2 regions of the Clostridium thermosuccinogenes genome follow, and region 2 is predicted to be linked to the other one. Evidence: predicted binding sites of a transcription regulator. Region 2 holds the regulator's gene; the other holds the start of a gene.
What was found. The regulator Rex, encoded in region 2, represses fermentation and respiration genes when NADH is low (regulators of the CRP and FNR family bind a similar motif). The targets are predictions, from matches to a motif close to ATTGTTAANNNNTTAACAAT.
Positions count from the first base shown of each region.

Region 1: a site for Rex is predicted at 9,543-9,562, ahead of adhE (bifunctional acetaldehyde-CoA/alcohol dehydrogenase). Genes of this name have one in related genera too.

Region 1 covers NZ_CP021850.1:292,858-308,540, reverse strand. Annotated here, with positions in the region: gene CDO33_RS01360 (LCP family protein) at 1-998, opposite strand, end outside; gene CDO33_RS01355 (VanZ family protein) at 995-1,504, opposite strand; gene CDO33_RS01350 (CpsD/CapB family tyrosine-protein kinase) at 1,649-2,395, opposite strand; gene CDO33_RS01345 (YveK family protein) at 2,406-3,074, opposite strand; gene CDO33_RS20655 (hypothetical protein) at 3,114-3,362, shown strand; gene CDO33_RS01340 (hypothetical protein) at 3,354-4,169, opposite strand; gene CDO33_RS01335 (S-layer homology domain-containing protein) at 4,314-6,593, opposite strand; gene CDO33_RS01330 (tyrosine-protein phosphatase) at 6,754-7,584, opposite strand; gene CDO33_RS01325 (YveK family protein) at 7,571-8,257, opposite strand; gene CDO33_RS01320 (sugar phosphate isomerase/epimerase family protein) at 8,489-9,259, shown strand; gene adhE (bifunctional acetaldehyde-CoA/alcohol dehydrogenase) at 9,806-12,442, shown strand; gene CDO33_RS01310 (hypothetical protein) at 12,590-12,844, opposite strand; gene CDO33_RS01305 (helix-turn-helix domain-containing protein) at 13,011-13,346, shown strand; gene CDO33_RS01300 (ABC transporter substrate-binding protein) at 13,352-14,866, opposite strand; gene CDO33_RS01295 (response regulator transcription factor) at 14,941-15,683, opposite strand, start outside.
Region 2 covers NZ_CP021850.1:734,975-750,657, forward strand. Annotated here, with positions in the region: gene trpS (tryptophan--tRNA ligase) at 22-1,002, opposite strand; gene CDO33_RS03345 (ABC-F family ATP-binding cassette domain-containing protein) at 1,260-3,191, opposite strand; gene CDO33_RS03350 (redox-sensing transcriptional repressor Rex) at 3,492-4,142, shown strand; gene CDO33_RS03355 (prephenate dehydrogenase) at 4,269-5,378, opposite strand; gene aroF (3-deoxy-7-phosphoheptulonate synthase) at 5,371-6,393, opposite strand; gene CDO33_RS03365 (IS701 family transposase) at 7,130-8,347, shown strand; gene fusA (elongation factor G) at 8,662-10,752, shown strand; gene CDO33_RS20720 (hypothetical protein) at 10,889-11,080, shown strand; gene CDO33_RS03380 (DUF4349 domain-containing protein) at 11,102-12,118, shown strand; gene CDO33_RS03390 (GNAT family N-acetyltransferase) at 12,679-13,668, shown strand; gene CDO33_RS03395 (PIG-L deacetylase family protein) at 13,672-14,373, shown strand; gene CDO33_RS03400 (serine hydrolase domain-containing protein) at 14,424-15,527, shown strand; gene CDO33_RS03405 (exo-beta-N-acetylmuramidase NamZ family protein) at 15,558-15,683, shown strand, end outside.

The DNA.
Region 1 (15,683 bases), 440 kb from region 2:
TTAAGCATTTGGGCGGTTTTTTCCTCGTCCGGAATCCAGTACCATATATTATTTAGCATTACCCCTTCCCCTGGTATGACATGGAATTCTATCGAATCCCTGGAGAGTTCTCCGGCAAACATCGCCAGGGAAGTTATCTGCTTTAGTGTCATATTGGTGGTGACATTTTCTTTATAACTCAACGCGATTCTTGCCATATTCAGCAGCTGGTCCAGCCTCTTAAGCTTGTCAAACAAAGCTGCTGCAAATTTCTGCTGCCTTCTTATGCGACCTATGTCGCCATCGCTGGAATACCTCCATTGAACATAGCCAAGAGCCTGCCGGCCGTTCAAGACCTGTTTCCCACTGGTCAGATTACCGATGCCGCTTTCCACATCCAGCTCGATACCTCCGATCGAGTCTATGATTTCAGGCACAGGCTCCATATCTATAGTGAAAAAATAGTCTATCTCATCATTAATAAAAAGCTCCACTGCTTCAATAGCGCTTTCGGTTCCCCTGCCTTCCAAGCTTCCAAAGGCATATGCATGATTTATCTTATCCATTTTTCCCGTCACAGGAAGATATGTATATGTATCCCTTGGGATGCTCAGGACATCCACAGTCTTTGCATCTATGTGTATCCGGGCCACAGCAATCGTATCGCTTCTGTAAATGCCCAAAATCCTATCCCTTTCCTCCGTCCTGTCCAAACCCAAAAACAAAATATTTATGACATTTCCAGCTGTGCTCACATTGGAAGACGTCCCAGGTGCTTCATTCCGACCGGCATCCGAATCAGATACCGGCTCTTTTGCCGGCTTCTCCCCTTCAGGCAGGCTCGCGAAAGCCTGTACATCGACTTTTTGTGAGCCGGTCGTTCCTTCCCTGGGCCGTACAACCAAAGTCCTCTTATAGTCCTTTACATTGCTGAAAAAATCATAAGCGAAATATGAAGGTATCGAAAAAGCGATAACCACAACAGTCGCAATGATTCCCGCTTTTAATCCTCTTTTCACTTTACAACTCCTATCCTGATCTTCTCTTTTATTATACTGATAAGATATACAAAGATAAGTCCAAAAATTCCACCTGCAGCATCAATAATTAAATCTATTGCCACAGGGGACCTGCCCGGCACAAAGCTCTGATGAATTTCATCAATAGCGGCGCACAGAAGGCAGATAGAAAGTGTAAGAACGGCATTCCTACCTTCTCTGACTCTGCAGGAATATAAAGCAATATGAATCAGGATGGCCAGTATGAAAAATTCCAAAAAATGAGCAAATTCCCTTATCAAACCGTTAAAATCCGTGGTGTACATGCTGCCACCTAAAGCCGCGGGAACTGGCATATATGGTTTTAAAGCGTTGGCAATGCTTTCAGACAGGCTGTTGGAAGTGATTCCATCCTGGTGCGACAGTACAAACATAAAAGTAAGATACGCAGCAACCAGCACCCAGCTTAACAACCTTACCGGAAAAACCTTTTTTCTTTTTGCAACAGATATAACCACCAGTTTCATATTCATTCCATCTTTCCTTATTTATTGTTATTAATATGAAGTTTTCCTTTTTCATATTAATAATATTCACTGTGAAATGAATATGAAGAGGAGGTTGATGTGATTTTCAGATTTGATTGAAGTTTGATTAATCAATAATAATCTTTATGCCTCTTGTTTTTGCGCCTTTTGCTTTCTATGCTTCCGGAACCATCCCTTGCCCGTATTCTCAGCGCTTCCATTTCCATAGTATTCATACGGGCTATAGTAATATCTGTATTCCTTCCTGTCCAGTTTGTTCAGCACAACACCGATTATCCGGGCATTGACCTTTTCCAATTGCTCCTTTACCCTCATGGCGCTCCTGTAGTCCACAGCCTTTGATTTTATCACAATAAGCGTCCCGTCCGTTCTGGAGGATATGATAGCACAGTCAATAACGCTTCCCAGCGGTGGTGTGTCGATAATGACCATGTCAAAGTGTTTCTTCGCCTCGTTGATTATCTCGTCAAACCTTTCGGATGACAGCAATTCTGCCGGGTTTGGCGGGGTGGGCCCGCATGTAATGTAGCAGAATCCGTCCACATCAGTGTAGTTTATAGCATCCTGCAGGGACGCCTGACCCGATATCAGATTGGTCAGTCCTACCGCATTGGTGCCTCCCAGGCGCTTTACCAGTGCCGGTTTCCTCAGGTCCGCATCGATGAGAAGGATTTTCATCCCCGACATGGCCATCGATATCGATAGGTTTATAGCAGTGGTGGTCTTTCCTTCCCCCGGATTGCAGCTTGTAATCGCCAGAGTTTTGATCTTGCTGTCAAAATTGCAAAACTGTATATTGGTTCTCAGCACCCTATAGGCTTCTTCCGCCGGGTTGCCCAATTTATCTTTAACATTAATGATTTTGGTCATAAAAGCCCCCCTATTTTGCATCTATAGCAGGTATTGTACCCAGAACTGTGAGGTCAAGATATTTTTCAACATCTTCGACAGTATTTATGGAATCATCCAGATATTCCAGCAGGAATATTATGCCGACAGCCGCAAATAATCCGGCAAACATCGCAATTGCGATGTTATAAAGAGGTCTTGGTTCCACCGGTGCAGTTGGCAGGCTGGCCTTGTCAACTATGCTGACATTCTCCACTTTCATGAGGTCCTGAACCTTAACCGCAAAGACTTTCGTCATTTCATCGGCAATGTCTCTGGCCCTTTCGGGATTTTGGTCCCTCACCCTTATCTCTAAAATTCTCGTATCATTCTTCAAATTCACGCTGATTTTATCAGCCAGTTGGGCTGGAGTAATGCCATCCAGCTTAAGGTTTTCTATTACCGCAGATGTTATAACCCTGCTTTTTATTAACTCCCTGTAGTCCTTTACGAGATATTGCCCGATCAGCATGTCATTGTAAGCCAGTTGGGTATTGGCATCCATCTGTCTGTTTATGACATAAAGGGTGGTATTGGATTCATAGACCGGTTCCAGTAAAAAAAAGCTGATGCCTGCGGCGGCTGCAGCGGCAACCAGAGGTAGCAATATAAGAATCCACAGCCTTTCAAGCAAAATCTCGAAGTATTGTTTTAATTCCATCCGCATCCTCTCTTTCTGAAAATTCAACAGCATGAAAAAATGATTAAAACTGGCTATTACTTGCAAGCCAATGCTTACACCAGTATTATACAGCTTGGGACAAGCATTGTAAAACCTTTTATTGCTACATTTTGCGCCATTTTTAAAAGAAATTCTACAGGCAATTCCCTGCAAACGGCCAAGCATCAATACTTTACCCGCATTTTTTGGTCTGATGTGTTGATTTTTGCGAAATATTTTTATGGAAATATCCCCAGGAAATGTATGAATGCGCAGTATTTACCCTAACAAGGCGACGTATTTTATGTATATCTCTTTCAGCATTTCCTTTTCTTCTTCTGTCACTCTGGATTTTAAAATTTGCTTGGCTTCATTTAGTTCCTCCAAAGTTACTCCGCCTTTTATCATGTTCTTAAGACGGTTTATATCACCGGGAGTCAGCCTTGAAAGCACTATGGCTATTGCTTTTGCCTTATCCCCCAAAGACACCTGGTCTTTTACCAGATTAATTTTTTCCAGAGTGATTACGCCCGGCTCCCGTCCGCCTCCGGATCCATGCATATCTTTATCACCTTTTGTCCTTTTCGCATCGGCAGATGCTCTTCCGGATGAAGCAGTGGGCTTATCTTCCGACGTTTCAAACGAATTTTGGATTGCATGTCCGTATTGTCCAGCGTTCATGCCACCAGAAGCATAGTTTGCCGTCTTACCGGATACCTCACCGCCTGTTTTGCCGAAAGCATAACCGGTTTCATTTCCCGACAACTGGGTTTCTACCCCTAAAGCCGCATCAGAGCTCAAACCTCCTTCTTTCCCATTGTATACCCGGCTTTCATCCCCTGAAAAACCAGGGAGGTTGCCTCTTTGCACCATGCTGTCCTCATCATTCTCAACATCCGAAATAAGGCTATCGCTTTGCACCATGCTGCCCATCTCCTGCCCTGCTTCCGACAGGTATATCCAGTCTTCCTCCAGCATTTTTTCCATCTGCGCCATAAAAAGGGCATCAAAAGCCTTGTTGACTATATAAAGCCCACAGCCAACCACTAAAGAAATAACCGCTAATATAATCAATGTAATCCTGATTGCTTTCAAATGTTTTCCCACCTTTTCCGGTATTGCCTTCCGGCATTTTTCCTTTACGGCTTGTTAGCCTGCAGCCGTCCACGACAATACGCCATATATGCAAATACCATCTGCCTCCGCGGAAGCAGATGGTATTCACTAAGCAATGTTGATCTATTTTACATTGAACAGCCTGTATATCATCAGCGCCGCAGCAGCTCTTGTGGTATGTCCCTTAGGATCGTATTCCCCCTTGTCGCTGCCTATAATTATCGAATACTTGCTGCACAGGGCTGCAGCATCCCTGGCGTACTTGGATATCCTTGCCTGGTCGACATACTTGCCTATATATGCGTCTGCATCCTCAGGGAATGACTTGCCTTTTATATATACAAGGGCATTGGCAATCATGACGGCTGCGTCCTGCCTTGTGATGTAGGCGTTGGGCAGGAAGCTTCCATCGGGCGTTCCCTTGACTATGCCTGCATTATATGCGGCGGATATTTCCTTGTAGAAAAGGTAGCTCTCATCCACATCGGTAAAGCTGCTTTCGGCCGCATCGTCCACCAGGTTAAGCGCCCTGGCTATCATTGCTGCAAACTGGGCTCTTGTGACATTGCTGGAGGGATCGAACTTACCACCGCCGACGCCCTTGATGATGCCTTTGGCGGCCATGGCTTCTATTCCGTCCTTAGCCCACTTCACGGTATTAAGGTCGCTGAAAGTTACGGCGTTTACCTTAATTACATACTTGCTGAAATGCCTTACGGTGAATTTCACCGTCTTGGTATCCTCGTCATAGACACCGATGACGTTCTCCAGCTCGTTCTTATCATTAATATAGAATACGGTCAGTTTCTCAGGATTTTCCCCAGCCTTGAGGGTATAAGGTATGGATATCTCTACCGGCTCGGCAAACTTGTCCAATGCCTTTCCATCTACCGTAAGGTTAAAATCATATACAGCATTGTTGCCCACCAAAGCCTTTATATCCTCCGGCAAAGTATCCTTGTCCACTTTTGCAGCTTCAAGCCTCACTTCACCCTCTGCGAACATATCATGAGGTGCAATGGATATTACAGCTATACCTGTATCGATAGCTATCTTATCCAGCTTCTTTTCGACAGCAGCCTTGAATATGGAGCCGGGCAGTTCAACTGCTGAAGCATCGTAAGCATCATCGCAGTCCAGCTCAATCCTTAATACTGCATCCACTTTTACATCCGCCTTGCTTTCAGCAAGCGCCTTGTTCAGAGCAGCGGCCGTCTTTACGATGTCCTCCATTAATTGAACCTGCTTGTCCGCTTCTTCCGAGGACAAAACAGCTTTTACCAAACCGTCGGAGGCAACCACTTTTACAGTTGTTTTGCCCACCTTGCTGATAACCTTGTCTGCGATGGCTTTCAGTTCCCTGCTTAATTCGTCGGCCAAAATGCCTTTGCTTTCTGCCTCTTTAAAGATATCCTTTGTTTTGAGAATTATATTTTCAGCGATCTCCAGGGCTTTCTCCACATCTTCCACTGCGTCAATCTTTTCCACAGCCGACTTTATCAGTTTGGCAGCACTGCTTATCTTATCTTCCGGATCTTCATCCCCGGAGCTTATCTCATCCAGCTCATCAGCTATTTTATTGATGTCGTCCATATCATCCTCAGTGTCTTCCGGGGGAACAACTATGCCTCCGCCACCTCCGCCGGGAGTCGGTGTAGTCCTTGGAGCAAAGAGATTATACAGCTCAAGCATATAGATGGCATCTTCCGTGCTGATCTGATTTGGTCCGTTCCCGATGTAATTGTTCATGCGGGCTATGTATTTGTCCATCTCTCCATTCACATCTATGCCTAAAAACAGGTCCAGCAGCTCCTGCCTTACCCCGATCTTTGCCGCTATTTTTGCTTTTACATCTCCGTATCTTACAAATTTGCCTTCATCATTCAATGTCACTACTTCCTCAAGGTAAGGGAGAAGCTTTTCATAAACCTGTCCGTCGGTGGCATTGGCAGGCAGGCCCAGGAATTCCTTAACAAAGCCCTTGTCCACAAATTGCTTAAATGTATTATAATAGTCGATAATAATCTGCTTATTGTTGAGGATTTTGCCTATAATCAATTTCAGAGACTCTCCGGCAATCTTGCCGTCATTGCTGGTATTCCCGGTTTCCGCAATTATTGTCTCCCACATGTTTTTTTGGTTGTCCGATGGATTTTGAATGTTGGTTAATGCACTCTTAATTGCTTCATATATATCATCAACCGTTACTTCACTGCCCTTGCCTATCTCGGCAACAGCAAAATCCCATAACATCCCAAGCAGCATTCCTTTGCTGTTGTTATCCAGCCTGTTCAGCTGCTCTACCGCAGTCCTGACGTCTGAACTTCCTGCATATGCCACACCTGCAGTCAGCTGAACTATCAGCACTGCTGCAATTAATACTGTCGCTAGAAACCTTCTCATAGCGAGCATCCCCCTCTCAAATGCAAAAATTATGATAACTGACATATATTAGTATATTTGAAAGGCAGTCATATGTAAATAGGACAAGCCTATATTCTTATAATTTTTATAAAATTTTTACATATGAGAGAGAATTATATATGTACTTGTTGAGGGATTTTTATTTCTTTCTGAAAAGTTTACTGAGAATTGGTATGCTAAAGCTCTTTCTTTTTTTTACCATGCTGGGCTCCTGAAAGTCAATCCTTTCATTGTTCAAAACCGCAAACCCATTCAATTCAAACAACCTTTGGGCCGTATCCTCGCCCATCTTTTCCGCCACCAGGCTTCTGGGCATGCTAAGCCTCGGAGCTCTTCCCCTGCATGTGTGAGAATCGGAAGCAGCAAAATGCACCATGCCGTGCTTTAATAAAGTCCAGGCCGCATTCTTTACTTCGCTCCCATAAAAGCCCATCAGGCTTGCTGCATTAATCTGAGCCAACACACCGGATTGAATGAAATTAAACAGAATATTAGGATTGCCGGCAATCTCCCTGTTCCTTTCGGGATGTGCCAGTATAGGTTCAAAGCCATTCAGCTTAATCCGATAGAACACTTCGGCGGCATATATGGGTATGGCCGTCATGGGCAGCTCCACCAGCACATAGGAGGAACCGTTCAAAGTGCAAATGCGCCCTTCCTTAAGCAGTTCCGGTATTTCCGGGGTCATATACACTTCGCTTCCGGGATATATATCCACCTTTATATTCTCTCTATTTATCTCTTGCTTGAGTTGTTCACATTTTTCCAATACCACCTGGGCAGGATTTTCCACTTCTCCTTTTATAAAGTGCGGGGTGGCAACGATATGCCTGATGCCGTCCCTTTCGGCTATCTTTAGCATTTCTAGAGATGTTTCCATATCCCGGGCTCCGTCGTCTATGCCCGGGAGGATGTGGGAATGCAAATCTATACTCATCATGGGTTCACCATATTTTTTATTTTTCTTCATCGAACACCGGTATTGTGCCTACAACTGAAAGGCCCAAGTATTTTTGAACATCATCGGGAGTCTTGATGGTATCATCCATATACTCTACAAGAAAAACCACTCCTGTGCTCAGCATAAAGCCCAGCAGGGTTGCTATGGCAATATTCATAAGCTTATTGGGCTTGACAGGAGCTTCCGGCAGCTCAGCCGTATCGATAATCTGTATATTTTCCACCATCATGATGTCCGCCACTTTTTCCATAAAAATTTCGGCTACCGTATTGGCTATATCCCTGGCCAGTACCGGATCTTCATCCTGGGCGGAAATCACAATAAGCCTTGTATTTTGTTTGGACTCCACATTCAGCTTTTCCGACAGCTGTTCCAGCGTCATATCCTTCAAACTCAGCTTTTCCAACACAATGCTGGTGACCATCCTGCTTTTTACCAGCTCACGATAGTCATTGACCAATTGGGTGTTCAGCATCAGGTCATTATATCCGATGGAGCTTTGGTTATCCATACTTCTGCCTATATAAAGCGAAGTGTCCGATTGATATACAGGATTCATAAGAAAAAAGCTTAATATCGCAGACAAGGCTGATGTGGCTAGAGTTATTACAACTATAAGCCATAGCCTTTTTTTGATAATGAGTAATAAGTCTTTCAGTTCCAGTGCATCCATTTCTGGCATCAATCTTCCTTTGTTTACAAAATACAACAGAAAGTATTATAACATTGTATGGAATATTATTCAAGAGACTGCAGCAATTTTTGCAAATTTGCCCAACTGTCGAAGTGAAATTATGTTGATTACTACACCTTGATTTTTATATAATCAAAGAAAAAAATTTATATGCAAAATTAGCCTTTTACATTATTGAAGGAAAGTAAAAGCTAATAAACAAAGAGAAGAGGTGTTTTTATGATATGTCCAGGACTTGTTTCCGTTACCTTCCGGCAGCTAAAGCCCCGGGAAATCGTGGATCTTACCCGGAAAGCCGGACTTCATGGAATTGAATGGGGAGGGGATATCCATGTGCCCCACGGGGATATAAAGACCGCGGAGGAAGTGCATAAAATGACCATCGATTCCGGTTTGTCCGTCACTTCATACGGTTCTTATTACAGAGTAGGCTGCGAAGACGACAACTTTGACCTTTTCCGACAGGTACTGGAAACGGCTGTAAAGCTGGAAGCCCCTGTAATCCGGGTGTGGGCCGGCACAAAAGCTTCTTCGGACGCTGATGACAAATACAGGGAAAGGGTGGCATGGTGTTCGAAGAAAATAGCAGAACTGGCTGAACCCGCGGGAATAAACATATCCTTCGAGTATCACGGAGGTACTTTGACAGACACCCTCGAATCCGCTCTTGCCTTATACGACAGAATTCACCATAAGAATATCCGAAGCTATTGGCAGCCCCGGACTGCTTTGAGTCCCGAGGAAAACAAAAAAGAACTGGAGTCTGTTCTGCCGCTCCTTTCAAATATTCACGTATTTCACTGGACATTGGACGATCACGGCAATACTCTCCGCCATCCCCTTGCAGATGGTAGGGAGGTATGGAAGAATTATCTGTCATGCCTTAAGGGCCTTCCTGATAAACGCTACGCCCTGCTGGAATTTGTGGAAAAGGATGATCCGGCACAATTTCTCAAAGATGCACAAGTCCTGAAGGAACTTCTTGATTGAAGCTTGCGGGAATCCGGCAAGTCAAGCCTTGGAACAGCCGGCGAAGGAGCTATCTGCGCCCCTTCACCGGCTTATCTATTTATCCCGATATCCTTAAGCCTTCCAAATAAATGCTCATTAAAACGCATCTTTTTTCTCCCATCTGCTCCCTAAATCCTTAGCAACATGAATTTTTACTATGTACTTATTGAATTTGGCTTTGTACTTATTTGTGATAATTTGGAATAATTTAAAAGTTGAGCTTCAATGATTGACAATCTTTTAACAATGTTGTATAATTTAAATTGTTAAAAGATTAACAATATTTTAAAATTGACAGCTGAGGTTTTGATTGGTTGGGAATGAATTCAGCCGGCAGAGGATGTATTGATGCTGCAAATTCCTCCAACACAGTATATGCTAAAAATCTTCCTTAGGCTGCAATCATCCATTTCAATCCGCTGAATTCAAACCAAATTCTATATATCATACTAACCTGTAAAATTTCAGGTTGAGATGAGCAATAATCGCCCAAGAATATGAGGAATGTGAAAAGGAGGTATCCATATGCAGAAAAAAGAAAAGGCAAAAGCAGTTAATGTATCGGAAACTTTAGAAAACACTGCAGGAAGCATCGAAGCTTTGAAAGAAAAATTAGATGCGATGAGAAAGGCTCAGAAGGTATTCGCAACCTATACCCAGGAGCAGGTGGATGAAATCTTTTCGGCGGCTGCCCGCGCTGCCAACCAGGCCAGAATCCCCTTGGCCAGGATGGCAGTCGAGGAAACCGGCATGGGAGTGGTTGAAGATAAGGTTATCAAAAACCACTATGCTTCGGAATATATTTACAACAATTACAAATACGCCAGGACATGCGGTGTAATAGAAGAGGACAGGGCTTTTGGGATTAAGAAAATCGCAGAACCCGTAGGTTTGATCGCAGCAGTCATACCCACTACCAATCCCACTTCCACCGCTATTTTCAAAACACTGCTTTCATTGAAGACCAGAAATGCCATCATGGTGTCACCGCATCCCAGAGCCAAAAAATCAACCATCGCAGCAGCGAAAATTGTGCTGGATGCCGCTGTAAAGGCTGGCGCTCCTGAAGGCATAATAGGATGGATCGACAACCCGTCGGTGGAGCTCACCAAAGAGCTTATGAGGGAAGCTGACCTCATACTGGCAACCGGAGGTCCTGGTATGGTCAAGGCAGCCTATTCATCAGGAAAGCCTGCCATAGGAGTAGGACCGGGCAACACACCGGCTATCATAGACGACACGGCTGATATCAAACTGGCGGTAAACTCCATTATACATTCCAAAACCTTCGACAACGGCATGATATGTGCATCGGAGCAGTCCGTAATCGTACTTGCGAAGGTTTACGACGAGGTCAGGAAGGAATTTATTTACCGCGGATGCTATTTCTTAAAGCCGGATGAATTGGACAAAGTGCGAAAGACCATCGTCATAAACGGAGAATTGAATCCAGGAATAGTCGGACAAAGCGCATACAATATAGCAAAACTAGCCGGAGTAGATGTACCGGAGACAACAAAAATATTAATCGGCGAAGTGGAATCCACCGACTTATCTGAAGAATTTGCCTACGAAAAGCTATCGCCTGTTCTGGCCATGTATAAGGCTGAGAATTTCGAAGAAGCCCTGGAAAAAGCAGAAAAGCTTATAGCCGCCGGTGGCTATGGGCATACCTCTTCCCTCTTTATCAATACCCGCGAGACGGAAAAGATGGCAAAACACGCCCAGAGGATGAAAACCTGCAGAATTCTCATCAATACTCCATCCTCCCAGGGCGGTATCGGGGACCTGTACAATTTCATGCTGACACCTTCTCTCACCCTTGGCTGCGGCACATGGGGCGGCAACTCCGTCTCCGATAATGTTGGCATAAAGCACCTGCTCAACATAAAGACAGTTGCCGAAAGGAGAGAGAATATGCTTTGGTTCAGAGCCCCGGAAAAGGTTTATTTCAAAAGAGGCTGCCTGCCGGTTGCCCTCAATGAGTTAAAATATGTCTTGAACAAAAAGAAGGTTTTCATTGTTACGGATTCCTTCCTCTATAAAAATGGCTATACCCGGTGCGTCACCGACAAGCTGGATGAACTAGGCATTGCCCATACCACCTTCTATGACGTGCAGCCGGACCCCACTCTTTCCTCCGCCATTGAAGGCGCAAAAGCCATGAGGTCTTTTGAACCGGACTGCATAATAGCCATAGGAGGCGGTTCTGCAATGGATGCCGGCAAGATCATGTGGGTCATGTATGAGCATCCGGAAGTGGATTTCATGGACCTGGCCATGAGATTCATGGACATCCGCAAGAGGGTTTACTCTTTCCCCAAGATGGGCGAAAAGGCATATTTCGTAGCAATCCCCACAACATCCGGCACCGGTTCCGAATGCACGCCTTTTGCAGTTATCACCGACGACAGGACCGGTATCAAGTACCCTCTGGCTGACTATGAGCTCATGCCGGACATGGCGATTGTAGACGCGGACAACATGATGAACCAGCCCAAGAGCCTGACCAGCGCATCCGGTATTGATACGCTCACTCATGCGATAGAAGCTTATGTTTCCGTCATGGCCACCGACTACACCGACGGATTGGCTTTGAAAGCCATGAAGAACGTATTTCTATACCTGCCCAGGGCATATGAATACGGAGCTGAAGATCCGGTGGCCAGGGAAAAGATGGCCGATGCATCCTGCATAGCCGGCATGGCTTTTGCCAATGCCTTCCTGGGGCTAAACCATTCCATGGCTCATAAGCTGGGCGCATACCACCACCTGCCCCATGGAGTCGCCAATGCGCTGCTTTTGACAGAGGTTATGAAATACAATGCTGCCGAAGCTCCGGCCAAAATGGGCACCTTCCCGCAGTACGGATACCCCAATGCCCTGGCAAGATATGCAGAATGCGCACGCTTCTGCGGAGTGGACGGCAAAGACGACAGGGAAGTATTTGAAAAATTCCTGTCCAAGATAGAAGACCTGAAGGCTGCCGTAGGCATTAAGAAGACCATCGCTGAATACGGCATAAAGGAAGAGGATTTCCTGGCTACCCTCGACGAAATGGTGGAAAATGCCTTTGACGACCAGTGCACCGGCACCAACCCAAGATATCCTTTGATGAGCGAGATAAAGGAGATATATCTAAAATGCTATTATGGAAAATAGCAACTGCGTTGCAGCTGTCCAAAGGCTATGAAAAGGAGAAGGAAATATCCGCGCAACATACCGTTGCGGCGGAATTCCATCAGATTAGGCAAGAAGAATATCGAGCCGGGCTCCATACCGGCTCGGTATGTTCAAAAACACACCTTGCTAAAGGGTGGCAAATTCCTTTTTCAACCTGTCGATTTCCTTTTTGACTATCTCTTCCATGAAGTAGTTTATGGCTTCCTCCGGGAGGTCTGTATACAGCATATCTTCCAATTCATCATCAAAGTATGCGCATATCCCTATCAGCTTTATGCTGCTGCGCCGTTCAAGGATTTTCCTCAAACTCGTGATATGCCGGTATATACCCTCTGCCTTATCCAGTTTTTCCTTCATTTCAAGCAGGCTTTCATATGTCATGAAATCTCCTCCCTGATAACCACTAATATTCAATCATTTTCCAAACAACGACCATTAATGATTATATTTCCAATTTGAGAAAATGTCAATAATAAATTCTAATGTTCTGGGAAAAAACGAGTCCGCCTCTTTCAATTAAATATAATTGGTTTATGGAGGGATTCGTTTGAGAACATTGGGAGACCGCTTGAGATTTGCCCGTGAAAGGAAAGAACTTACACAAGTTGATGTATCAAAGCTCACGGGCATTAATAATAAAACAATTTCCAATTATGAAAACTCCATCAGCTACCCCGATCCGGAAACCCTGAAGATTTTGGCCGACCTGTACGATGTTTCAGCCGATTATCTGCTGGGCCGGAACGAAAAAAAGAATAAAGAGGTTTATTACAGCATAGATGTCTCCGATTTGCCGGACGAAGCTATAAAGCAGGTGGAGGAATATGTGGAATTCATGAGACAGAAATACGTTTCCAAGAAAGAAAAAGACAAAAGAAGATGATAAATTTACATCTTCTTTTTTTGCAGCCAGGCATTTATCTGGCGCTGCAGCTCTTCTTTAAGCTCTTCTATACCGGCCTTTTTCAAATCCTCATTTAATCGCGGCAGATACACTTCAGGATCCACACTGCCGGTAGAAAGCGCCGGGCCGTATGTGTCCATCAGAGCGGTAATATCGGAAATTTCCTTCTCATAGCCGGAGGTCTCGGGTTTAAATCCGAACAACTCCGATTTTACAGCAGAATCATTAAACTTCTTAAACTGCTCCCACTTATCCTGAGGCTCGCTGGCCAACGTTTTTAAAATAAACCAGTTGCCCTGGGTGTAGGTAGCTGCATTGTAAGCATCGGAGATGACCTCCACCTGATCATGGGGAGTCAGGGTATAATGGATGTTCTTCACTCCATAATTAATTAAGTTTCGCGTCTCTGGGTCGGTATTTAAAAGATTTAAGAATTTTACACATTCCTCCGGATGCCTGGTGGCAGCATTGACAACCATGACACTGCTTTGAACATCTTCAGTCTTTATAATGGGATCGCTGACCTGCTCCGACACGACAGGATACCCCCAAGAGCTGCTCCACATATTGGCTGAATACGGCCCCCCTGATGCCGTGGAGCAGAAAGCCTTCACTTCCATAAAATCCAGGGATGAGAAGTAGCAGATGGGCGCATCGGCATTTATATAACCTTTTTTAAAGTAATTGTGCAAGGTTGATAATAATTCCCGGGCATGTTCCGTTTCATATATATTGACCACCTGCAGGGTTTCATCATAAGAGTTTACCATCAGCGGAACAGCCGGAGAAACAACATATTCATAAGATTTGGGAGCAAATATGTTCTTTCGGCTCATATCCAATGCAAGGGGGACATAATCCGGTTCCTTTTCGGCGATAAGCGCAAGCAAAGGCTCCAGGGATGCAAAGTCGTGATACTTGGTAATATCAATATTGTACTTGTCCACCAGCTCCTTATTGTAGATGAAATGCATGGGAACAGCCAGCTCCTTGTTGGTCGGAACTCCAAAAACATGGTTGTCTATGGTTACACCTTCCCAGAAATCTTTATGTATGGCTTCATACATATCTTTTCCTATATTATCCAGGTAAGGAGCGAGATCAAGCCAGTACCCCTTTTTGGCATTTCCGACAAAATCACCATGCTCGTCCGACCCAGCAAAGGCGATGTCAAAATCACCCCCTGACATGAGAAGGGATGAAAGGGTTGTATGGTAATCATTCCAGTCAATTTTGCGGTAATCGATTTTAAATCCCAGCTTTTCCATCAGAAGGATGTTTAAATGGTCATTTACCAGCTTCAGGTCTTTATCCGGATGTCCTATTGTATAATATATAAGAGTTACATTGTCAGTTTTGGTCCCGGTATTGCTGTTTCTTGAAAAATCACACCCGGTCAGAAGCAAGGGAAACGCTGCTATCACTATAAAAGCGCTGATCAGCGCAGGAAGAATTATTTTCTTTATTTTGCAAAAGCAGCGGCAGCTTCCCGATTTCATCACATATTCCTCCCTTTGAATGCACATTTTGTTGGGATAGTTCCGTAAAGAGTTTTTCATTAATCTGCTTTACGCTACCCATCTGTTTTGTCTGCTGCCCGCAAATCTGTAGGCGAAACATTGTAAAAGGCTTTAAAATGGACATAAAAATTATTGGGCTGCGTGTATCCTACCATATGGGCAATAGTAGCTATCTTCTCATCCGTCGTCTCTATAAGGTGCTTGGCTTTATACATCCTATATGCCGTAAGATAATCGGAATATTTCATATTTGTATCTTTAAAAAAGACGCGTCCAAGATACTTGCTGTTCATCTGGAAACGAGCCGCTATATTTTCCATGGTCAAATGCTGTTTATAGTCACTTTTGGTTATGAGCAAAATCTTGTTGGTCAGCTTTGAAAGCTTGTCATAAGGAACCTTTAAAATTGGATCTTCCTCCACCGGCTCTTTGACAGAATCATCAAGGCTTCCTCCCAGCTTTTCCACCACAATGGTGCGAATCTGCGCAATCAATTCTTCTTTGTTTATAGGCTTTAACAAGTAGTTTACGGCTCCCACAATCAGCGACTGCCGGACATATTGGAAATTGTCGTAACCGCTGATCATGATAAATTCCGAATTTATATTCTGATCTTTCAGTACACTGACCAATTCATAACCCATCCTGTCACCGATGCTGACATCTATAAGAGAAACATGCGGCTTAAAATCCACTGCTTTTTGTATGGCTTCCTCATAGGAATAAGCCGTCGCTATTTTGGTAAAACCGTAGTCATTCCAAGGAATCAACAATTTCAAGCCTTCACAGATTTCTT
Region 2 (15,683 bases):
TTACTGAGGAGCCATGTAACCTCATTTCGAGGTGAATTTGTAGTCCAACCCTACATTATGTCTTGCCTTATCAAGGTAATAGGATGCAATCTCTCTGGCCTTTTCCGCGCCCTTTTTCAAGACATCATATACATACTGCATATCATTTTCATATTTTTTTCTGTTGTTCCTGGCTTGTGAGAAATAATTCCAGATAACCTCAAAAAGCTCCTTCTTGACGTCCCCGTACCTGAGTCCGGGAGTCTCAAACCTTTGTCTCAGTTCTTCCTTGCCCTCGCTGTCAAGGAACAGAGAATATATTTCAAACAGCGGGTTGCCGTCGGTAGGCTTTGGTTCATCCACCGGGGTTGAATCGGTTTTTATGGACATTACCGATTGGCGAAGCTTCTTTTCATCGGCAAATATGTCAATGGTATTCCCATAGGATTTGGACATTTTCTGACCGTCGGTACCCGGAATTGTGGCAATGGTGCTTTCAATATCAGCCTCAGGTATTACGAAGGTTTCACCATAAGTGCTGTTGAAGCGCAAAGCCAAATCCCTGGCTATCTCCACATGCTGCTTCTGATCCTTGCCTACCGGAACCTTGTCGCAGCCGTATAAAAGTATGTCGGCAGCCATAAGAACAGGATATGCGAATAATCCATGGTTGGGAGATATACCTTTTGCAATTTTGTCCTTGTAAGAGTGGGCGCGTTCCAGCAATCCCATGCCTGTTACATTGGATAATAACCAGGCAAGCTCCTGAACCTCAGGTATATCCGACTGTACCCAGAAAATTGCTTTGTCCGGGTCAAGTCCCAGGGCAAGAAAATCCATGGCAGCGTCAAGGGTTCTGCTTCTTAAAGTGGAAGCATCATACACTGTTGTCAATGCATGATAATTGGCAATGAAGCACAGCAGTTCATTATCGTTTTGGAATTCAATCATTCTCTTTATCATGGCAAAATAATTGCCTATATGAAGAGAGCCTGACGGCTGGATTCCGGATAGTATCCTCAAATTAAACACTCCTTTAAAGTAATTCTGTTTATAGAAAACAAAGCTGCAGGTAGAAATTGCTCCCATCAAGCTTTGTGGGTATAATCGATAACCGCTTTTATATCTATCATGTTTAAATGGATTATCGATACTATTTTACATCATATTGCAATATAAATACAATATACTGAGCCTTTTTTGGCAGGATGCGCAAAAGCTCGCTCCGGCACCGAAGGGCAGTATGATACACGCTAAATCACATTATCATCATATAACGGTTATGAGCCGGAAGTTACAGCTTCTTTCTCAGAGGCGAGCTTTTCCCAAAGAGGGTAGAGCTCTTCCAGCTTTTTCTCCAGGAGGTTCTTTTCGTCATTGAGCTGCATAAGCTTCACATGGTCGGTGCACACTTCTTCCAGCAGCATTTCCGCCTTTATCTCTTCGAGCCTTTTCTCCGCATCGCTTATGGCCTGCTCGGTTTCTCTCAGGCGCTTTTCCAGCTTTCTTTGATAGGCTCTTTCCTCCTTGCTGGCGATATGCTCCTGTTTGGAGGCGGACATTTTGACCTCTCTGGCATTATCCGTATTGGAAACCCTGTTATTTGCCTTGTATTCCAGGAAGCTTGTATAGTTGCCCGGATAATCGAACAGGGAAGTACCCCTGAACTCAAGAATGCGGGTGGACAACTTGTTTATGAAATACCGGTCATGGGATACCGCCAGTATTGTCCCTTCAAATTTCTGCAGGGCATCCTCCAGCACTTCCCTGGAGTTTATATCAAGGTGGTTGGTGGGTTCGTCCAATATCAGGAAATTTGCCTGAGACAGCATGATTTTCGTCAAGGCAACCCTGCTTTTCTCACCGCCGCTTAAAACCGAAATAGGCTTAAAAACATCCTCACCGGTAAAAAGGAAGGAAGCGAGGGCATTCCTTATCTCCGTGTGGGTAAGATCATCATTCTCATCCCATACTTCTTCCAATACGGTGTTGTTTTCATCCAGGTCATTCAGTTCCTGGTCATAATAAGCCAGCAGTACATTATGGCCGAACTCATATGCGCCTGAGCTCTGCTCCACCTTTCCAACCAATATTTTGAGCAGAGTTGACTTTCCGCATCCGTTCGGTCCTAAAAGGAAAACATTCTCCTTCTTGCGAAGCTTGAAGCTTATGTCCTTGAAAAGTGGCTTGCCGGGGTATTCCTTGCTGAGATTTTCCACCGAAAGCACATCGTTTCCGCTTTCAATTCCTGCCCTCAGCTTCATTTTGATCTTTCCCGGCAAATCTTTGGGTTTTTCCACCTTTTGCATCCTGTCAATAGCTTTTTGCCGGCTTTCTGCCGCAATTATATTTCTCTCTCTGTTCCATCGCCTCTGCTGTTCAATAAATGCTTCCAAGCGGGCTATTTCTTTCTGCTGAAGTTCATAATGCTTTTGCTGAATTTCCCTGTCCAAAGCTTTTTGTCGGACATATTCCGTATAATTGCCGTTATATACTTTGCATCCATGGTTTTCTATCTCAATGGTCTTGCTGGTGACAGAATCAAGGAAATATCTGTCATGGGAAATGACCAGTACGCTGTTTCCGTAATTTTTCAAAAAATTCTCAAGCCACTCCAAGGCATCAATGTCCAGGTGGTTTGTAGGCTCATCCAGAAGCAGAATGTCCGGCTGCTCCAGAAGCAATTTTGCCAGAGCCATCCTGGTTTTCTGTCCGCCGCTTAAAGAGCTTATTTTCAAATCAAACTGGTCCTCGGTGAAGCCAAGACCCTTCAATATGCCCTTAACCCTGCTGTTATACTCAAATCCGCCGGAGCGGGAGAAATTATCGGCAAGGTCGGAGTACTCTTTCACCAGGGACTCAAGCCTTAATTCATCCTTTTCCCTGCTGATGGATTCTTCCAGCGCTTTCATACGGCTTTCCATCTCTATGAGGTGCGAATAAGCAGACATTACCTCATCCCAAATCGTATTGGATGAATCGAGCCCTGAATTCTGCTCCAGAAACCCTATTTTTCTGGATTTGGCAACAAATACCTCGCCGTCGTCAGGCTGCAGTGTCCCGGCGATGATTTTAAAGAGGGTGGACTTACCGGCGCCATTTACACCTACTATGCCAACTTTTTCTGATTCCTGAAGGTTGAAAGAAATATTTTCCAGTATTTTGTTTGTGCCGAAAGACAGCGATATATTGCTGCAGCTTAGTACAATCATAAGACATCTCCTCTTTATGACTATCAGTGCAATTTTATCAAAAAACTTGATTAGCGGCAACAGCTCTTTTTTTAATCAATATCGATTATTGACAATAAAATAACAATAATGATATAATCCATTTATAGTAAATGCTTATGTGTATTATGATTCCAAATTTTGTTTAATTATACCAGGTATTTACATGCAAATGAACTGCTATAGGTTTATTGCATGAATTTGCCAATTCTAACAGGGACATTTTGCTGTAAATTATGGTTTACAGCTTTTTGGTGCCTTTAAGGAGGAAGAGTTTTGGATTTGAATAAGAAGAAGATATCCATTGCCGTAATCAAACGTTTGCCAAGGTATTACAGGTATCTCTATGATTTGCTCAAACTGGGCATTACCAGGATTTCCTCGAAGGAACTGAGTGAAAGGATGAATATCACTGCCTCACAAATACGCCAGGATTTAAATTGCTTTGGTGGATTCGGTCAGCAGGGTTATGGTTACAATGTGGAATCCCTGTTCAATGAAATCAGCAATATTCTGGGAGTTAATGAAACCTTTCATACCATAATAGTTGGTGCAGGGCATATGGGGCAGGCTTTGGCTAATTATGGGAATTTTGAAAAAAGAGGATTCAAGGTTGTGGGTATTTTCGATGTGAATCCTGCTGTCGTGGGAACCGCTATAAATGGAATCGAGGTATTGCATATAGATAAATTGGATGAGTTTATTAAGCAAAACAAGGTAGATATAGGAATTCTCACCGTACCGTACGACCAGACTCCTGCAGTAGCTGACAGGCTGGCAAGGCTCGGAGTAAAGGGGTTGTGGAATTTCTCTCCTATGGATCTTGAACTGGAGCATGATGTAGTTATTGAAAACGTGCATTTAAGTGACAGCCTTATGGTATTGGGTTACAAGCTGAATGAGATGAGAAACAGAAACAAGTCTAAAAATTAGGAAAATACAGAGTACTAAATATCGACAAATAATTTTTGCGAAAAACATAAAATAAGGCATATTCAAATACAAGGTATATATAAAGTATGAATAATTCACATAAATAAAAGTTGGCTAAGCCAACTTTTATTTGTATACTCTATAACCTTTGTCGGCCAGCAGTTTGCCGGCGGCATCGACGCTGGCCGGGTCCGGCAGGGTAATTTTGAGGCATCCCTGCTCAAACTCCCTGCTGTTGGACACATTGATATTTTTAATATTGATGCCGCTATCTCCCAAGATGGTGGCAATTTCTCCGATTATGCCGGGTTTGTCCACCACATCCACTATCAGCTCATAAATTGGAGCTATAAGACCGGGCTTGCCGGCAGGGATGGAATCCCGGAAATGCTTCGCATCTTCGAAAAAGTGGTATAGTCCTGCAGAATTTTTTTGCTCCATGAGCCCGCTGAACCTGTTCAAAATCTCTATATAGTGCTCCAGTATCCTTTTTATTTCCATCCGGTTGCTTAAGACGATGCTTTCCCAAACTTCCGGGCTGGAGGAGGCTATCCTTGTAATGTCCCTGAAACCACCGGCAGCGAGCATCTGCATTTTACCATCTGGCGTTTCCATATCCTTTACCAGATTGACGAGGGCTGACGCTATTATATGAGGTACGTGGCTTATGCCTCCTGTTATTCTGTCATGTTCTTTTGCATCCAGTACTACGGGTATGGCACCTATTCCCTCAATGATCCCTTTCAAAACGGACATTGCCTGCGGTGTGGTGCTTCTGGATGGTGACAGAATGTAATAAGCATTTTCAAAAAGGTGTGCAGCACCGGAGGAATAGCCGTTTTTCTCTTTTCCCGCCATGGGATGACCACCGATAAAGCATGGGGGAGAGGCCATGCTGTTTACCTGGTCTATTATATCTGATTTGGTACTTCCCACATCTGTTATGATGCAATCCGCTTTTACTTTTCCTGCAATGCAGCTTATATACTCAAAAGTGTATTTAACCGGGGTGCATATGAATATGATGTCTGAATTATATACATGGTCATTCAGCTGCGTAAATCCCCGGCATATGACCTGGTCTTTAATGGCCGCGTCAATATCCTGCCGGTTGGGAGTAACTGCGGTAATATCCCGTATGCCCAGACGTTCTTTCAGGGCTCTTGCCAGGGAACCTCCGATAAGTCCCAGGCCAATTATTGTGACTTTCATATTATCCATATTCATATTATTCATGTTTGAATTCTCTCCCGACTATGTCAGCAATTTTACTGATGTCTGCGCACAGTTCATCAAAGCTCTCCGGGGTGAGCTGCTGCGAAGCATCGGACAAGGCACACCTTGGATTTGGGTGCACTTCGATTATGAGCCCGTCGGCTCCGGCGGCTATTGCAGCTTTTGACAGGGGGAGCACAAACTGGGTTTTCCCTGCAGCATGGCTGGGGTCTACGATTATCGGCAGGTGGCTTGTGCTTTTTACCACAGGCACCGCGCTGATGTCCAGCGTATTTCTGGTAGCGGTTTCAAAGGTTCTTATTCCTCTTTCGCAAAGAACTACATTGTAGTTGCCCTCACTCATGATATATTCGGCGGCATTCAGCCATTCTTCGATGGTGGTGGCTGAACCGCGCTTGTAAAGCACAGGCTTGCCGGAACGCCCGATCTCCCTCAAAAGATGGAAATTCTGAGCATTCCGTGCTCCTATCTGAAACATATCCACATATTTATAAGCTATCTCTACAGCTTTTTCGCTGGTTACTTCGGTTATCACCTGAAGACCGGTGGCATCCTTCGCTTCCTTCAGGAGCTTGAGGCCTTCTTCCTCCAGACCCTGGAAGGAATAGGGAGAAGTTCTGGGTTTAAAGGCACCACCTCTTAAAAATTGTGCTCCGGCTTTTTTAACAGCAAAGGCGGCATCCATTATCTGCTGATAGTTTTCGACCGCACAGGGACCGGCCATTATCACCAGCTCCTTACCGCCTATTTTCACACCATTCACATCTACTATGCTGGGCTCCGGTTTGAAAGTTCTGCTCGCCAGTTTGTAGGATTCCATTATCGGAACCAGCTTTTCTACTCCCGGCATGAGCTCCAGGGGGACATCGCTCAATACTCTCTTATCCCCGATAACACCGATAATAGTTCTTTCAGTCCCTTTTGAAATGTGTACTCCAAGCCCAAGGGACGACAGGGTCTTGGAAATTTCAGCTACATCCTTTTCCTGAGAGTCAGGTTTCATAACAATGATCATTGGCTATACTTCCTTTCTACACGATTATTTACAACAGGCGCGGCTGCCATAATAAATCCTGCATGAAACTGCGCACCCTTCACCGGCAACTGCCTTGTTCAATCTATCCTTGCTGTGTTGGTTATTCCAAGCACAAGTCCTGAGCTTATTAGCCTTTGAACTTTCCACAGCACCGTCTTATATTAACCGTCACAATCCTTCATGCTTGCAAAGAGCAAACAATGATGGAGAGGACATTAATATTTTTGCGTTGATAGATTAATTTTAAAGCACATTACCGGTATTGTTTTCCATACTACCGTATTACACTAATTACCCGGGATCCGACAGGGCTAAACCCTTTTGCTCCTGCATCGGTCCAGGACCTACGGCAATTCCCCGGGTTTATTCTAAATTTACATCTCCCCTGCCTAAAAGTCAAGGGAAACTAATTTCTGCCTATCTATTGTAATATATGATATGACCCACAAAAAATGAAAGCTCGAGTTTGTCGGATTTCGTTTGATTATCTTTGTAATCCACTTTTTTACTTGAAATTTATCCTTAGAAAATGATGGCAAAAAGAGTTAATTGCCCCACGGAAAAAAATATAAGTTAAATTATTATAATTAGTGTTGTGCATTTAAAAGTAAATAATTGTATTACCAAATTAATGGTAAAACAAAAGCATAAGTTGACGTAATGTGGTAGCTTTGAATTGACCAAAAACAAAACTATTTCCACGGAGGTCAAACTTATGCCTGAGATAATAATAGAACAAAGTCAAGAAGTTATCAATTATATAAATATGCTAGATTTACCTTATTCTGAAGCCATACAAAATCACATGGTCCTTATGGTCTCAGGCATTATTACCACCGAGGGAAGCAAAAATGTTTCCAGGATCTATTCAAAGCATACCTGTAACCGGGATAGAAGCTGTGGTTCAAGATTCCTCGGACAGTATAAATGGAGTAACGATTATGTGGACCACAAGAGAATTAACCATTCTCTAAATGTTGTCCGTAATAGCGTGAATGAAGATACTTCAGGCTTTCTCATCATAGACGACTCTTTGAGTAAAAAAGATAAGTCTACCAAAAAGATTGAAGGCCTTGATTTCCACCATTCACACAGTGACGGAAAACCCATGTGGTCTCATTGCGTAGTTACTTCTCATTATAAAATTTCCGAATACTCACTGCCACAAAATTTCAGGCTCTATCTTAGAAAGCAGTTCTTTGGCAATAAAGCAAAGAAGCATTTTAAGAATAAACAAGAGCTTGCAATGCAGCTTATTGATGAATTTATACCGGTTACAGAAACAACGTACTTGTTGTTGGATGCTTGGTATACATCGGGTAAAGTGATGCTCCATGCCTTAAAGAGAGGATATCACACCATTGGAAGAATAAAATCCAATAGAGTGATTTACCCAGGAGGCATTAAAACAAGTGTTAGAGAATTTTCAACCTTTATCAGTAAGGACGAAACCAGCCCAGTTACAGCAGGTGACGATACTTACTATGTTTATAGGTATGAGGGTAAAATCAATGACCTTGAAAATGCCGTTATTCTGTTTTGTTGGAGCAAGCCCGATTTATCCGATAAACCAGCATTTATACTAAGTACGGATGTTAGCCTTACCACCTCCGAAATCCTTATATATTACCAGAACCGCTGGGATATTGAGGTAAGTTACCGGTATCAAAAAAACTCACTTGGTTTTGATAAATACCAGGTAGAATCCTTAACTTCAATAAAGCGCTTCTGGAGCATGGTCTTTATGGCCTACACTTTCCTGGAGCTTTTCAGGGTTTCAAACAAGAAATCCTTAAAGCTTGATACTTTGGGAGATACCATAGGGTATTTCCGCAAACAATACTTGGTTTCAATTGCCAAGTTTGCATATACTTGTGCAGTAAAAGGGGTAACTGTCGATGCTGTTATTACCAAATTAGGGATAGCCGCATAAACATTTACAATTTACTGCACGACACTAATTATTATAATAAAAAAGAGGAAAAATTCAAAATTAATAGAATATAAAATAATATTGGTATGAGTTCTAAACAAGTGAAAAGATGAATATATAGGAAGTTCTGCAAATTTACGGCAACAGACATTTTTACTTCGCTCACAAAAAATTTCACAGTACCCCGACATTTTAACTTAATGCTGAATTTGATTTGATTATTAGAATTATTTTCCTAGAATTTAGGTAATATAATAACGATATAAATTAATTGGCAGCTAAGGAAAATTAAAATAAACTAAGGGGGAATTTCTATGAAAGATTATACCGGTGAAAGAATCCGGAATGTCTGCCTGATGTCCCATGGAGGGGCGGGTAAGACCACTCTGGCAGAGGCGATGCTGTATAACACCGGAGTTCTTGACAGGCTGGGAAAAGTAGTTGACGGAAACACAACCACCGACTTTGATCCAGAGGAAATCAAGAGGAAGATCTCCATAAGTACGGCAATAGCGCCCTGTGAGTGGAAGGATCATAAAATCAATGTAATTGATACTCCCGGATATTTTGATTTCGTGGGTGAAGTAAAGCAAGGCATACGTGTGGCGGACAGCGCCATAATACTGGTCTCTGCCAAGAGCGGAGTGGCTGTGGGAACAGAAAAGTCCTGGGCTTATGCCGGAGAACACAAGTTGCCCGTTGTCTTCTTCATCAATAAAATGGATGAGGAAAATGCCGATTTTTTCAAAGTTGTTGATCAGCTTATCAATACTTTCGGTAAAAAAGTAATTCCATTTCAGGTACCCATAATCGAGGGTGAAAAGTTTACCGGTTTTGTTGATATTATAACCATGAGTGCGAAAAAGTTCGACAAGGATAAGCTGGTAGATACAGCTATTCCTGCCGATTTAGATAATAAAGTCGCCGAGATCAGGGGAGTTTTGGCTGAAGCTATCGCGGAAACGGATGAGGAACTGATGGAGAAGTTCTTCGCCGATGAGGAATTTACCCCGGAAGATATTAACCGAGGCATTTGCAGCGGAGTGGCAGATGGCTCAATCGTTCCTGTATTATGCGGTTCTGCAGCAAACAACCTGGGAGTGCAGCCCCTCATGGATATGATAATTGGATGCCTGCCGTCGGCGGCTGCTGCTCAGACGGTTAAAGGAAAATTGCCCGAAAGCGATAAAGTGGTAGAATTTAAAACAGCTCCCGATGCTCCTCTTTCAGCTCTAGTCTTTAAAACGATCGCAGACCCATTCGTAGGTAAAATTTCGCTTTTCAGAGTGTACTCAGGTACTTTAAAATCGGATTCGGTAGTATTCAATTCAACAACCCAGAAAACTGAAAAGATCGGTTCTCTTTTTATAATGAGAGGCAAGAAACAGATTCCTACAGATAAGCTTGTAGCAGGCGACATCGGAGGTATTTCAAAGCTTCAGAACACAAACACCAATGATACCCTTTGCGAGCAGGCAAAACCCATCGTTCTTGACAAAATAGAATACCCCGAACCTTCGATATCCCTTGCAGTTGAGCCCAAGGCAAAAGGAGACGAGGAGAAAATCAGTGCAGGGCTTCAAAAGCTGCAGGATGAAGATTTGACTTTCAAGGTAACCACAAATACGGAGACAAAGCAAACCCTCATCTCAGGCATTGGAGAACAGCATCTTGACGTGATTACCAGCAAGCTCAAATCCAAATTTGGTGTTTCTGTTAACCTGACAGATCCGAAAGTTCCTTACAGAGAAACCATTAAGAAAAAAGTTAAAGTTGAAGGCAAGCATAAGAAGCAATCCGGTGGTCACGGCCAGTATGGTCATGTATGGATTGAATTTGAGCCCGGCGAGACGGAAGATCTGACCTTTGAAGAAAAAATATTCGGTGGTGCGGTACCCAAGCAGTATCATCCGGCTGTTGAAAAAGGTTTAAGAGAAGCCATCCAGCATGGTGTACTAGCCGGATATCCTGTTGTTAATCTCAAGGCTACGCTGGTAGATGGATCATACCATGATGTCGACTCATCGGAAATGGCCTTTAAGATTGCAGCAAAGCTTGCATATAAGAAAGGCCTGGCAGAAGCTTCTCCTGTGCTTCTCGAGCCTATAGCCCATGTGGAGGTTTATGTGCCCGACAGCTATATGGGAGATGTGATTGGAGATCTCAATAAGCGCCGTGGCAGGATTTTGGGAATGAATCCTCAGGAAGGGGGCATACAGCAGGTGGTAGCGGAAGTACCTCAGGCTGAGATGTTCAAATATGCCACCGAACTGAGATCCATGACTCAAGGCAGGGGATATTTCAAACTGTGGTTTGAAAGGTATGAGGAAGCTCCCGCCATGATAAGCCAGAAGGTTATTGAGGAAGCTAAGAGGAACATGGCTGAAGATAATATGGATGAATAAAATTAAAATAAGAGGTGCTGCCTTAAGTTTAAGGCAGCACTTTTTCATTTTGCTCACCAGATCCAAAGTATACCACGGTAAATACCATGGTTTTTGCTGGAACAAATTTTAAAGTGCTTAAGTCTAAAGTTACAGAATGATAATTTTGCTTTTAAACAGCGGCCAAAGCAAGGGTTTTACGCTGACACTGCCGATATATTTATACTCTGATCTCTTTGCAGCATTGAATCAAATCACAGCTTCCCTTACAGTTTTACTGATGCAAAATAAATGCACTAATAGCCTGGCCTTTAATGCCAAAGGAGTTGGAAACATAGAGATTATATAAATATTAAAAGGGGGACATGAAATGCTTAAAAGAGTGCTTTGCTTATTAATTGCAGCGGTTCTTGTCTTTTCATCCATGGCGGGATGTGGCAGTAAGAGCAGCAAAAAGACTGCTTCTTCCGTTGCATACGATAAGAGCTTAATGTCGAATTCGAAAGCTGACTACAATTCTGCAGGTTCCGATGGTGATGCAGGTAAAGCGGAAAATGAAACAGCGGAGGCTGATCAGGCTGCAAATGCTGATTCCATCAGTGGCGCGGGTATTTCTACTGCTTCTCTTTCCAATGCCATCTTATCCGAAAGAAAACTCATCAGGAGCGCTAATGTCACAGTGGAAGTGGATGATTTTGAAAAGGCATACGGGCAGCTTAAGACGCTTATCAACGCCATTGGCTTTATCCAGGAGTCAAGCATCAGGAAGGACAAAAGATATATTGATTCCCAAGAGGTGTTATTGACAAGGGCAGTAATCATACTGAGGGTGGACAAGGACAAGTTCGAGCAGGTGGTGGACGGGATAAGCGGATTGGGAACTCTTATCGATCAAAGCATTTATGGTGAGGACGTAACGGACAAATATTTCGACAAGGAAGCAAGGCTGAGGCTTTTAAGATTTGAGGAAAGCCGCATTGAGGAATACCTTAAGAAGCTTACCGACCTGGATGCGATCTTTCGGGTAGAACGCCAGCTTACCGAAATACGTCATGAGATTGAAAGCCTCACAGGCACGTTGAAAAAGTGGGATAACCTCGTGGAGCTTTCAACCATCACCGTCAACATGAACGAGAAAGAACCGGAAGCAAATGCTGGGGACAGTAAAGGTAAATCATATCTGACAAGGCTGAAGGAAAGATTTGAGGGAGGCATTAGAGGCTTGATTTCCTTCTGCGGCGATGTGGTGCTGTTCCTGGTAGGTATACTTCCGACCTTATTGCTTCTGGCAGTTTTGGGATTAATAGCTTATAAGGTTTACAGGGCATTTTCCAAAAAAACGCCCAAAGCTCCGGCAGATAAATCATCAGAGGAGAATACCCAATAAATGCGGTTAGGTATAGGCTGTAATCATCAGCAAAGACCTTATGAAGGGATTGAATCCATCCGGTTTCCAGTAAACCTGGTGGATTCTTTTATTTCTCTAAATTCTTATATCAAATTTATGCTTTATGTTTCCCTTGCTGTTTATATTAAAAAACTATGGATTGAAAAATATCTACAGGAATTGGAAATTATGGATTGAAACTCAGGTGCCAATTTTATATTTTTTTTCGAAAAAGAGTTGCAAAATATCCAGAACGTAGTACAATATAATTAACGGATGAAGAGAGCATTAATTATGAAACGCTATGCTGTGTTCAGTCATAAAAGCGCATAACATATCCACACCATGGGAATATTCAGATTAAGACGACGGAAGTTTTACTTGTCAGATACTATTTTCACAAAGGTTTTACAGCAGTTTTTGGTTGGCGTTAGCAAGCACAAGCAGGGATGGTGAGAGCAGCGGGTGGAGACTGCCGCAAGACGTCATCAAAAGGCGGGACTATTAAGTTTTGCATAAAAGCGTGATTCTCAACAATAAAAATTGATAAGGGGGATACCATGAAAATTTTAAAGTTTGAAGACAGGTATGTGCCGGAAGTTGTGTCACTGTGGAATACTCATCTCAGCGGACAGACACAGTATAAACCGCTTACCGAAAAGGAATTCGAAGCCAAGTTTTTAAAAGATCCTAATTTTTCTTATGATGGCACTTTTGTAGCTGTGGAAGACGGAAAAGTCATCGGTTTTGCCAATGGAGTTGTAAAAAAGCAGTTTCTGCCGGGAGAGAACCATGAAAACACTCCGGGGTACCTTACCATGGTGGTGGTGGATACGGAGTACAGGGGAAAGGGCTATGGCTCGGCACTGCTTCACGAACTGGAGGAATTCTTCAGAAAAAACGGAAAAAAGAAATCCCAGTCCATTTTCTTTAATCCCATAAAGCTGGAATGGTACATACCGGGTACCGACGGACATGACCATAACAATTCTCCCGGAGTGGATGCGGATACTCCGGCGGTAAAATTTATGGAGAAAAACGGATATCGCATATTGACAAGGGAGGTCTCCTATTATCTGAATCTTTCCGACTTCAAGATGAGTGAGAAATGCATCAAGAGGCGCCAGGAGCTTATGGAAAAGGGGATATACACCGGATTCTATGATCCTGAAAAGCATTATGGCTTCGATGAACTGTTTGATGATTTGGGAAGCGAGGACTGGAGGAAGGGCATCATGGATAACCTGGCGAAGGATAAACCTGATCCGGTTATCGTGGCGGCAGATCATGGCAAGATCTGCGGATTTACAGGACCGATAAGGGTGCAGGAAAGCGGCAGAGGATTTTTTGTCGGGATAGGAACCCATTCACAGTATAGAGGCGAAGGAATTATGACGGTGCTGTTTGAATTGCTGATGGATGGTTTTAAAAACGCGGGGGCAAAATTCAGCAGCCTTTTTACAGGAGCGGATAACCCTGCCGGGAAAACCTATGAACGTACAGGTTTTAAAGCGGTTAGAAACTGGGCAGTTATGGGAAAGGAGATATAAATTATGGAAGGTAAAAGAAAGCATATCATGGCAATAGGAGCTCATATTGGGGATGCGGAGCTGACATGCGGAAAAACACTGGCAAAGCATGCCATATTAGGGGACAAGATAACTATCGTAGGTGTGACGGCGGGTGAAAGAGGTGCGCCGCCCACCATGAGTGTAGAGGATTTCAAGCAGATGAACATCAATTCTGCCGCCGAATTTGCAAAAATGCTGAACGGAAAATCCATAGTTCTGAATTACAGGGACGGTGAAGTTCCGGAGAATGAAGAGATAAAATTTGAAATAGCCGATCTGATCAGAAGGGAAAAGCCCGATGTAATACTTACCCACTGGTGCCACAGCATGCACAAGGACCATATGACTGTTCACCGGGTAGTAAAAGATGCCATGTTCTATGGCGCTTTGAGCACCATGGAAAGGGATCTCCCGGCCCATTACGCCAGTGGACCGTATTTTGCTGATAACTGGGAGGACTCTCACGGTTTTGTTCCATATATATATGTGGATGTGACGGAAGGATATGATCTTTGGTATGAGGCTGTTCAAAAGCTCTGGCTGACCAATAATTCTCCGTGGTTTAAATACCTGGAGTATTATGATGCACTGAGCAGGGCAAGAGGAGCCATCATACACAGGAAAAGGGCTGAATGCTTTGCGGCAGGTCCGTATGACATGAAGAAGGTAATAGATTCCTTTTAGGGCATGATACCGGACTTTTGCCATATTGACTGTGTTTTCAGGGTGATGCCATGATTTTCAACGTGAATGATGATTCTAATGCAAATTTTGATACCGCCTTTAATTTGCTTGCCCGGTCAGCTGATGCGGGCGTTTTCCCAGGTGCGGTGGCTGCCATCGGACATTCGGACGGACTTCTGAGGGTCGGAGCCTATGGCAGCCGGTGCCTGGTGCCGGAAAAGCTTCCGGTGCTGCCGGACACTCTGTATGATCTGGCTTCCTTGACCAAGGTTGTCGCCACCACACCCTTGTTCTTAATTTTTCAGGAAAAGGGCTGGCTGTCGGCTATGGATAAGGTGTCCTACTATATTGATGGATTTGATGAAGGCAACAAAAAGCATATCACCCTTCTAAACCTGCTTACCCATACCTCCGGCATGAAGGCCCATGTGCGGCTGGATCAAATGTGCCGAGATCGCCGGGATGCGGTGCGTTATATTACGGAACTCCCGCTTTTGCATGATCCCGGTGAAAGGGTTGTCTACAGCTGCCTGGGATACATATTGCTGGGGCATATACTTGAAAAGGTGGGAGATGACAGGTTGGATGCCCTTTGCAAAAGGTATGTTTTCGACCCTTTGGACATGCATAATACGTCTTTCAACCCTGAGCCGGGGAATATTGCCGCTACTGAGTACGATGAGAAAGAAGGAAGGCCGCTGGTGGGACTCTGCCATGATGAAAACGCGAGGTTTTTGGGAGGAGTCTCCGGAAATGCCGGCCTCTTTTCTAATATTTATGATCTGGCCATATTCGGGCAAATGCTCATCAATAACGGCCTGCATAAGGGCAGGAGGTTCTTGTCCGGAGCAAGCATAAAAGCGATGACAAGGAATTACACTTCCCACTTAAATGAAGACAGAGGTTTGGGTTGGTGCATAAGGGGCAGCAGATTGGGCGGTATGGAGGAGGTATACATCTCTGCCGGAGATCTCATGCCTCCGGAAGCCTATGGGCATACCGGTTTTACCGGCACTTCCCTGTGGATTGACCCTGAGGACGACCTGTTTATAATCCTGCTCAGCAACCGCGTCCATCCCAGCAGGGACAATACGGAATTTTTACGGTTCAGGCTTCTCTTCCATAATGCAGTAATGGCAGGTATGGAAAAGTGAGTCATGTAAATTAAGGGAGGCATAGCATTGATGGAACAGGAAAAAGCTTGTGTCAAGAATGGAATAGATTGCATAGACAAGTATGATTATTTATTTGAAGGAAAGAGGCTTGGATTGATAACAGGGCCCACCGGGCTGAACAGGCAGTTGGAATCC